3 regions of the Halomonas sp. V046 genome follow, and region 3 is predicted to be linked to each of the others. Evidence: riboswitches for the same ligand, from Rfam matches in the RefSeq annotation. Region 3 holds a riboswitch; each other region holds the start of a gene.
The links. Region 3 has a riboswitch for thiamine pyrophosphate ahead of thiM (hydroxyethylthiazole kinase). Riboswitches for the same ligand answer to the same signal wherever they lie in the genome.
Positions count from the first base shown of each region.

Region 1: linked by a shared signal. The riboswitch ahead of ACUN9Y_RS08930 (sodium:solute symporter family transporter) and the one ahead of thiM (hydroxyethylthiazole kinase) in region 3 are both predicted to bind thiamine pyrophosphate.
Region 2: linked by a shared signal. The riboswitch ahead of thiC (phosphomethylpyrimidine synthase ThiC) and the one ahead of thiM (hydroxyethylthiazole kinase) in region 3 are both predicted to bind thiamine pyrophosphate.

Region 1 covers NZ_JBQXYF010000005.1:304,561-307,738, reverse strand. The annotation lists gene ACUN9Y_RS08935 (GGDEF domain-containing protein) at 1-1,201, opposite strand, end outside; TPP riboswitch at 1,439-1,540, shown strand; gene ACUN9Y_RS08930 (sodium:solute symporter family transporter) at 1,531-2,916, shown strand; gene ACUN9Y_RS08925 (hypothetical protein) at 3,072-3,178, opposite strand, start outside.
Region 2 covers NZ_JBQXYF010000007.1:231,697-234,874, forward strand. The annotation lists gene thiC (phosphomethylpyrimidine synthase ThiC) at 1-1,423, opposite strand, end outside; TPP riboswitch at 1,541-1,675, opposite strand; gene tenA (thiaminase II) at 1,808-2,476, opposite strand; gene ACUN9Y_RS11560 (YceI family protein) at 2,858-3,178, opposite strand, start outside.
Region 3 covers NZ_JBQXYF010000010.1:37,240-40,417, reverse strand. The annotation lists gene thiE (thiamine phosphate synthase) at 1-469, opposite strand, end outside; gene thiM (hydroxyethylthiazole kinase) at 459-1,277, opposite strand; TPP riboswitch at 1,312-1,423, opposite strand; gene ACUN9Y_RS14565 (hypothetical protein) at 1,482-1,805, opposite strand; gene ACUN9Y_RS14560 (peroxiredoxin) at 2,543-3,178, opposite strand, start outside.

The DNA.
Region 1 (3,178 bases), on a different contig from region 3:
TGACAGCGGTCAAACGGGCGGCGCCGGTCGGGTCGGGTTTTTCTGCCGCCGGGGGTGAGCCCGAGGCATGATGGTCGGTGCCGGGGTGTACATCGGCGGGGGGCGTCGCCAAGGCACCGGACTCGCGCTGTTTACGGTCTTCCTTGTTGCGATACATCATGGTGTCGGCTGCCCGGAGTAGCGCTTCTTCGTCGAGGTACTCTCGCTCGCCGGTCTCGGCGACGCCCACGCTGATCGAGAAATCCGGATAGCGGGTCTGGAAGGCAAGCTCCACCTTGGATCCGATCATGCGGGCGCTCTTGACGTCGCAGTCGGGCAGAATGCAGCAGAACTCATCGCCGCCGAGGCGACAGCAGATATCGCTGTTGCGTACCGTCTCCTGCATCACTTCGCCGAAGGTGACCAGAATCTCGTCGCCCTTGTGGTGGCCGAAGGTATCGTTGATGGTCTTGAAGTTGTCGATATCACAGTAGATCAGGCTCAGCAGCGAGTGGCGGCGCTCGGCCATGCGAATCTCTCTGTTCAGCGCCTGGCTCATCCCGCGCTTGTTGAACAGACCGGTCAGGGGGTCCTTCTCGGCGTAGGTCGCAAGTTCCTTGGTCTTCTCTTCGAGGTTGCGGGCATAGAGCTCCATCCGCCGCTTGGCGCTGTGCACCTCGTTGAGCAGGGTGTCGATGTAAGTGTCGAACACCAAGGTGATATCGAAGTACATGAGCTTGTCGAGGCTGCTCTTGACGTCGTTGCTCTTGACGTCGTTGCTCTTGACGTCGTTGATGGTTTTGTTATGGCCGAGATTCTCGTCGATGACGCGAAACAGAATCGTCTTGAGGGTGCACATCGCCGACAGGAACAGCTTAGGCTCCACGCCGATGCGCTTGTGGACCAGGCCAATACGCAGACGACTATTGACGTATTCGGTGTCGTAGTAGCCGGTGAAGAGGTCGAGCACGTACTGGCGTTGGGCGGAGCGCAGCCGCTGCAGCGTTTCCGAATCGCCGATCAGCAGGCTGATTTCGTCGATTTCCGTCTGACGCTCGTAAAATTCCTCGACGATGATTTCGATATGCTCATTGATGATGGGTTTGAGCGCCGCGAGATCCGCGAGGTCAGCGTCACCGAGGTTGAGAAATTCCTTGCGACGCTTGATCTCGACCTCGCTGATATGCATTTGTTCCAGCAGGGATTTATCGATGGGTCTCATGGCGCTTCTCACAGTCAAATGGGGATGGCGCTCAGCCGACCATCACTGGCATGATGTGCCCCGGTTGTTCTGGATCAAGAATCGGGATGATTTTTCTTGATCATTACGTATATCGTGGTTCTGTGGTATTTGCACGACTGGGTAGTGCCGTAACAAGCTGTCCGCCCACGGACATTCCACGCTAAGACGATATTTAGTGCATTGATACGCAGTGTAACTCGATATTAACAATTTGTTACCTGTCGCCAGGGGAGTCCTCATTGGACTGAGAAAGCGCGTTGCTGACCCTGGAACCTGATCCGGTTGATACCGGCGGAGGAAGAGCGACCATGTCGACGATCACGATCGCCGCGATTGCCGCGGCGCTAGCCTGCTTCACCCTGCTGGGCCTCAAGGCTCGTCGCCGGGACGAGCGTCTCGATGACTATGTCACCGCGCGGAACTCCCAGTCGGGAATGGCGCTGGGGCTGTCCTTTCTTGCTTCGGGCATGGGCGCGTGGATCCTCTTCGCCCCGCCCGAGATCGGCGCCTTCGTCGGCCCCTTGGCGGTGGCAGGCTACGCCCTCGGCTCGGCGTTACCGTTTATCGTGCTGGGGTTGTTCGGGCCCGCCATCCGGCGCCGCCTGCCCGAGGGGCGCAGCATCGGTGAGTTCGCTCAGCACTGCCACGGCAGCCTGGTCCAGCGGGCGGTGGCGTTGGTGTCGGTACTTTACATGGGCTGCTTTCTGGCCGCCGAGTTGACCGCCATCGGCGCGATTACCGGCCTGTTGTCCGGTGGCTCGGGTCAGTGGGTGATCCTTGCCGTCGCGGTCACTACCCTCGTCTATACCGCCGCCGGCGGCCTGCGCGCGAGTCTTGCCACGGACCGCTGGCAGGCGTGGCTGTTGATGGCCTTGCTGGTGCTGGTGGCTGGGGTCACGTTGAGCCGGCTGCCGAGCCTGCCGCCGTTGTCCGCCTTGCCGTCGCTGCCGACAGGCGACGCGCTATCCGTGGCGCTGACTCTGATCATTGCGGTGACCGCAGCCAACCTGTTTCACCAGGGCTACTGGCAGCGGGTCTGGGCCGCCAGAGACGACACGGCCCTGGTGCGCGGGGCCTGGCTTGGGGGTGGCTTGACCGTGATCGTCGTGGCCGTGGTCGGCGGCCTCGGCATGCTCGCGGCGGCCAGCGGTGTGGCCTTGGGGCAGCCGCCGATTCCGTTCTTTGCACTGCTTGCCGATGCGCCAGCCTGGCTCGCGCTACCGGCCCTGGTACTGGCGGTCACGCTGGTGGCCTCGAGTGTCGATACCCTGCAGAACGCCTTGGCGTCGCTGGCAAGTGCCGCAGGAGGAGGGCGCCAGCGCTCCCTGAGAGAAGCCCGCTGGATCACCGTGGTCTTGATGGTCCCGGTCGTGCTCATCGCCCTGCAGGGGCTGTCAGTGCTGCGCTTGTTCTTGATCGCTGATCTGCTCTGCGCGGCCATCGTGGTGCCGGTGATGCTCGGCCTGTGGTCTAGAATGCGCCCCTTGGCCGCCATTGGTGGTGGCGTCGCGGGGTTGATCGCGACCCTGGTGCCCGGCTGGCTCGCCGGCGGCAGCCTTCAGGCGGGTCTGCTGGCCGCCAGTTTCCCCAACGGTGTACCGACTCTGGCGCCGTTTCTCTGGGCGCTGGTGATTTCCTCCCTGGTCAGTGTTGCGCTGGCGCTTGTCGCAGGAGGCCCTCGTCAGCTCGCCTGACCTTGCTGGCACCGTGGCGTGGACCCGCCTCGTTCGCTGGCGGCCGCGGGGCGGTCGTGTTGCAGCCGGGGCTTGAACCACGGCGGCGGAAACCGCCTGCTTCACCGTCACAACGCGACGGCGAAGCAGGCGGTGCAGCAGGTAGCCGATAGAGGTCACTGAATGACCGACTTGAGCAGGTTCTGCAGGCCGGTGTTCTGGTCCGGCAAGGCGAAGGCGGCGGCCGGGGGCGTGACGCTGGACAGCGATGAGACCTGGAAGC
Region 2 (3,178 bases), on a different contig from region 3:
GGGCGATATCGGTGACCAGCGGGCCGAGGGTATAGAACGGCGCCTCGTCGCAGTATTCGAGCTGCTTGTCCATGTTCTCCTTGACCAGGTGCATGGGCACGTGGCCGGGGCCCTCGATCATCACCTGAACATCATGCTTCCAGGCGATACGGGTCAGCTCGCCGAGGGTCTTGAGCTCGGCCATCTGGGCCTCGTCGTTGGCATCCGCCACCGACCCCGGACGCAGACCGTCACCGAGTGAGAAGGCCACGTCATAGCGCTTGCAGATCTCGCAGATGTCCTCGAAGTGGGTGTAGAGAAAGCTCTCCTGGTGGTGGAACAGGCACCACTTGGCCATGATCGAGCCGCCCCGCGAGACGATGCCGGTCACCCGGTTGGCGGTCAGTGGCACGTAACGCAGCAGCACGCCGGCATGGATGGTGAAATAGTCGACGCCTTGTTCGGCCTGCTCGATCAGGGTGTCGCGGAACACCTCCCAGGTCAGGTCTTCGGCCACGCCCTTGACCTTCTCCAGGGCCTGGTAGATCGGCACGGTGCCGATCGGCACCGGGGAGTTGCGGATGATCCATTCCCGGGTCTCATGGATGTTCTGACCGGTGGACAGGTCCATGATGGTGTCGGAGCCCCAGCGGATGCCCCAGGTCATCTTGTCGACCTCTTCCTCGATGGAGGACGTCACCGCGGAGTTGCCGAGGTTGCCGTTGATCTTCACCAGGAAGTTGCGGCCGATGATCATCGGCTCGGTTTCCGGATGGTTGATGTTGCAGGGAATGATCGCTCGGCCCGCGGCGACTTCATCGCGCACGAACGCCGGCGTGATCTCCTCGGGTAGGCGTGCCCCGAAGCCCTGGCCGGGGTGCTGATGGCCGAGAATGCGCTCGACCTCGGGAGTCCCCGCGTAGTCGGCGCTGAGCGCCTGGCGGCGCTGGTTCTCGCGGATGGCGATGAACTCCATTTCCGGCGTGATAATCCCCTGACGGGCGTAGTGCAGTTGGGTGACGTTATGGCCTTGCCGGGCCCGACGCGGGGTGCGGGTCAGGTCGAAGCGCAGCGGGGCGAGCATCGGATCCTGGGCGCGCCGGCGACCATACTCGGAGGTCGGGCCGTCGAGAAATTCGGTGTCATCGCGTTCCTCGATCCAGGTCCGGCGTAGCTCCTTCAGGCCGCGGCGCAGGTCCGCCGACACCTCGGGGTCGGTGTAGGGCCCCGAGGTGTCGTAGACCAGAATCGGGGGGTTGGCCTCGTCCGCGCCGCTGGTGCGGGTGGGTGACAGTGAAATCTCGCGAAAGGGCACGCGGATATCTGGGCGCGAGCCCTCGATGTAGATCTTGCGCGAGCCTGGCAGCGGCTGGATCGCGGCCTCATCGACGCGGGCGCTCTCGGCCAGGAAGTGGGTGGTCTTGCTCGACGTGCGGCTATCCATCTCGGTCTCTCCTTCAGGCGGGCAGGGATCGGCTGCCGGTTATGGTTGTTGACTGCTGAATGATCCGTGCATCGGGCTGAGGCGAGACTGGTCGGACGGAGAGTCAAGCGGGGCGGTCTTGTCCCGTCGCTTGATCCCTACGCTGGTCCTCGCCGCGATGCCGTGGCACCGGGGGTATCCCCAGATCAGGTTCAACGGGTTCCATGCGCTGCATGATCTCAGCCGTGGTCCACGGCCCCCCGTCAAGCGGTCTTGCTGTCGTTCGGTCCTGCTGTCGTTCGGTCGTGTCGTCGTGCGTGGCCAGGGTGTGCCGCCACCGGCGGCATGACCGTGTGGCGATCACGAGCGCTGGGTGGCCGTGCCGAGCGGTGGCGACACGCCAGCCTAGTCGGCCAGGTCCAGGCCCATCTGCCAGAAGTCGATCTCGAGCCGGGTGGCATCGCGAAACAACCTCACCAACTCATCGAAGCGCCGCGGCGAGACCTCGGCCAGACGCTCATCGAGCCAGAGCCGTTCGGCCTCGGCCGCGTCCTGGAACTCGGCGCTTTCGTACATGGCGATCCAGGCGTCGTAATCGTTGTCGGCGCCACGCAGCGTCGATGGCTGAGCCTTGAGCCAGTCGGCGATCTCGGCGTAGCCGACCATGCAGGGCGACAGCGCCACGTGCAGGTCGAGAAGGTCGCCGCGGGCACCGGCATCGAGCACGTAGCGGGTGTAGGCCAGGGTCGCGCGGGCTTCGGGCAGGGTGGCCAGGTCGGCTTCACGGATGCCCCAGTCGCGACAGAACCCGATGTGCAGGCCGAGTTCCACATCGAGGATCGTCTGCATGCCGGCGAAGGCGCTGCGCATTTCTTCGAGGGACTGGCTCTTGTAGGCCGCCAGGGCGTAGGCCCGGGCAAACTGGACCAGGAACAGATAGTCCTGCTTGAGGTAGTGACGAAACGCGTCCTCGGACAGGGTGGCGGTGCCTAGCTGGCGCACGAAGTCGTGCTCGATGTAGGCCGTCCAGTCCGAGCGGCAGGCGTCGATCAGGTCGGCGAAACGATAGCCCATGTGTCCTCCGGTCGAATGGATCCGGAGTGAGGGCGGGGAGGGGGAAAGGAGAGTGGGGAGAGAACCGGGAAGGCATCAGGCGCTCCGCCACCGCCTGAATCCCTACGCCGGTTCACTGGCGGGCATCTGCCCAGCCTTCACCCGGATCAGGTTCCACGGGACCAGCGCTTGGTCTGCAGGAAGGCATGTCGTGTGGGCTGCTTGCCACCATCTGCAACCATAGCCTTCCTGCGCCTGCGCCATCTCAGCCGGATTCACCGGCACCCCGTCAAGCGATCTTCCGGCAGTCTAAGCACTAACGGGGCCGAGGGGAACCCCCTGGGCGCCATGGCCGAGTGTGCGGTACGCGAAACTGACGCGGCACTGGCGCAGTTGTGCACGTCATTGTGCGATGGCTTCAAACTCGAGACGAACGGCGACGCTGTCGCCGACCAGGCCGTTGTCCACGGCGTAGTCCATGCCCCAGTCGCTACGTTTCAGCTCGGTGGTCGCCGAGACGCCAAGGGTGTGTTGCTCGTGGCCGAAGGGATAGCGGTCGGCCTTGTTCAGCGTCACGGCCAGCGTCACCGGATGCGTTTCGCCGCGCAGGCTGAGTTGGCCAGTCAGGGTGCCCTGGGCGGGGCCGTCGGGGGACAGCTCGTCGGCCACGAAGGTCAGTGTCGGATGGTCGCCGGCGTCGAGGAAATCCGCGCCCCGCACGTG
Region 3 (3,178 bases):
GCTCGGCGTGGTCGCCCTTGGTGGCGGTGGCGAACACCGGTCCCAGGCCGAGGTAGTCCAGCGCTTCTACGTCGAGGGTGGCGAGCTGCGCCGGGTTCTGGACCGACAGGCCGATGATGGCGCCCGGCCCCAGCAGGCGGCGCGCTTCGGCCACCTCGCTATCGCCTTGGCCGAGGTGCACACCGTCGGCGCCTGCGGCCTGCGCCACCGCCACCCGGTCATTGATGATCAGGGGGACGCCGCTACCTGCCAGCGCGGCCTTGAGCTGCCGGGCCTGGTCGATCAAGGTGGCGTCGTCGGCGTGCTTGTCGCGCAGTTGGACGAGGGTCACGCCGCCGCGAACGGCGGCCTCGACGGTTTTCACCAGGCCGTGCGCCGCGCAAAGGTGCGGGTCGGTGACCAGGTAGACGGCGAGCTGGTCAGGGTGGAAGCCGCTCTCCAGGGGGCAGGGGCGAGATTCAAGGGACATGCGCTATCTCCAGCGGGGCTAGGCCGATCAGGGCGTCGGCGTCGATTCGATAGAGTTCATCGAGAAAGGCGCTGGCGAAGCTGCCAGGCCCATGGGCGTCACGGCCGGCGCGGCGTCCGGCCTCGCCATAGCAGGCGAGTGCGCCGATGCAGTCTTCGAAGGCATCGGCGCCGCTGGCGACGAAGGCGGCGACCACGCCGCTCAGCGCGCAGCCGAGTGTCGTCACCCGCGGCATCAGCGCATGGCCGCCGGACACCCGAGCCAGGCGCTGGCCATCGGTGACCAGATCGACTTCGCCGGTCACCGCCACCACCGCGTTGGCGTTACGGGCCAGGGCGACGGCAGCCGCGAGGGCCTCGTCGCTGGCCACAGTGGAATCCACGCCGCGCCCGCCGGTGCTGGCGCCGTGCAGCGCGATGATTTCCGAGGCGTTGCCACGAATGACCGTGGGCCGGCAGGCGAGCAGGCGGCCGGCTACCTCGCGGCGATAGGCGGTAGCCCCGACGGCGACGGGGTCGAGGACCCAGGGTTTGGCGTGGGCCCGGGCGCTGGTGGCCGCCTCGACCATGGCCTCGACCCAGGCCGGCGACAGCGTGCCGATATTGACGCTGAGCGCATCGGCCAGGGACGCGAACTCGGCGGCCTCTTGCCTGGCATGGACCATCGCCGGTGAGGCGCCAAGGGCCAGCAGCACGTTGGCGGCACTGTTCATGGCGACGTAGTTGGTGATGTGGTGTATCAGTGGTGTGGCCTGGCGCATTCGCGTCAGGCGAGCGCCAAGCTCGGCGCCGGTGAGAGAAGCTGTCATGCTCGCCTCCAGGCGGAGGCGCGCCGGGACGGCGCGGACGGCCGCCGCGACTCCCTCCGCCGGTATGATCCGGGTCAGGTTCCAAGGGTGCCTCTCAGCCGCGCACGACGGCCTGAGCCATGCACGCGGCGCCCCTGTCGTGGACAAGTGGCAGTGGTTGCCAAGCGCCTACTATCACCACTCGAGAGCGAGCTGTAAAGCCGATTACCCCAGCAACTGCAATGCCACCAGGGTACCCAGGGAGGCCAGGGTCAGGTGACGCAGCGTGGTGCCAAGGGGGGCGCTGTCCTGGCCTTGGTCGAGATCGAGGTCGTCATCGACGTCCTTGGCGCTCCCATCGCCGTCATCGTGCCACAGGGCCATGCTGCCCAGTGCCAGGCTCAACAGCCCTAGCGGGACGCTGCAGGTGGACCAGCAGGCCATCAGGGCGATGCCGGTGAGCAATGCGGCGCCGGACAGGGCGAGCCCCCCGGCAGACAGGCGCAGGGCGAGGGGGCGAGGACGAATATCGAAAGCGAGGGGCGACATGGCAAGATCGACTCCGAAGACGGTCAGGGAAAGGGGACCCATGACACCTTACACGCTATGCCTTAACGCGCGCTTAACGTTCGATGTCGAAATTGTGACAGGGTGGCGCGACAGCCGTTCACTTGCGTGGTGCCGGTGGGGGGGGCCCAGGGGCTGGCATCAGGCGCGAACATAGGCCCAGCCAGCGGCCTGGTTTTTGGCCAGGGTGACCTCCGAGGCGTCGACCTCGGTGAGTCCTCTGTCGTTACGAGGCCTTGCGCCTTCGGCGAATTCCGGCACAGGCGTAGGGCGTTATCGGTGGCGTCGGGTGTCTTCAGGGCCGCCGCGTTCGCCGTGCCATTGGCCACGATGATGGCGCTGGCACGCGGTCGTGCTGCCTTCAGGTTGGGCAGGTTGGGCAGATTGAGCAGGTAGCGCCGGGCCCGAGCCAGGCTCTCGGCATATAGCCGACCTCGAGGCGCGTCGTCTCCTGGGCCGAGGCGCTTAGGCCGAGGTGCTCAGGGCGAGGGCCGCCAACCCGGCAACAAGGTGTCATCATCTGGAGGGCAAGGGGCGCTCCTGGCAAGAGGGGATGAGACAGCGAGTGGGATGATATCGGGTGCGGCGAGCGCGTGACATGCCAGCCCCCCATTGTTCCGCTATAGGCTAAGGCTCGCGATCGGGCAGCGGCCCTGCTCAACAACGCACGCGGCCGCCAGTGGGCGGCCGCGTGTACCGGGTAGGCAGGTGGCCTGAGATCAGGACTTGCCGGGTTGCTTGACGTAGCGCAGATAGGGTCGCTGTTCGTCCCAGCCCTCGGGGAATAGCTTGCTGGCCTCGTCGTTGCTGACCGCCGGCACGATGATGCAGCGCTGGCCCGGCGTCCAGTTGACCGGCGTGGCCACCTTGTAGCCATCGGTCAGCTGCAGGCTATCCAGCACGCGCAGTATCTCGTCGAAGTTGCGGCCGGTACTGGCCGGATAGGTCAGCGTCAGGCGGACCTTCTTGTTGGGGTCGATGATGAAGACGCTGCGCACCGTCAGGGTGTCGTTGGCGTTGGGATGGATCATGTCGTAGAGGTCACTGACCTTGCGATCATGGTCCGCCAGCAGCGGGAAGTTGAGTCCATGGCCCTGGGTGTCTTCGATGTCGCCGGCCCAGGCGTGGTGGTCCTCGATAGGATCGACCGACAGGCCGATGGCCTTGGTGTTGCGCTTGTCGAACTCGCCTTTCAGGCGCGATACCTCGCCGAGCTCAGTAGTGCATACCGGCGTGAAGTCCTTGGGGTGGGAGAACAGGATCACCCAGCTGTCGCCGGCCCAGTCGTGGAACTGGATGGTGCCGGCGGTGCTTTCCTGGGTGAAATCCGGGGCGGTGTCGCCGAGTCGCAGAGT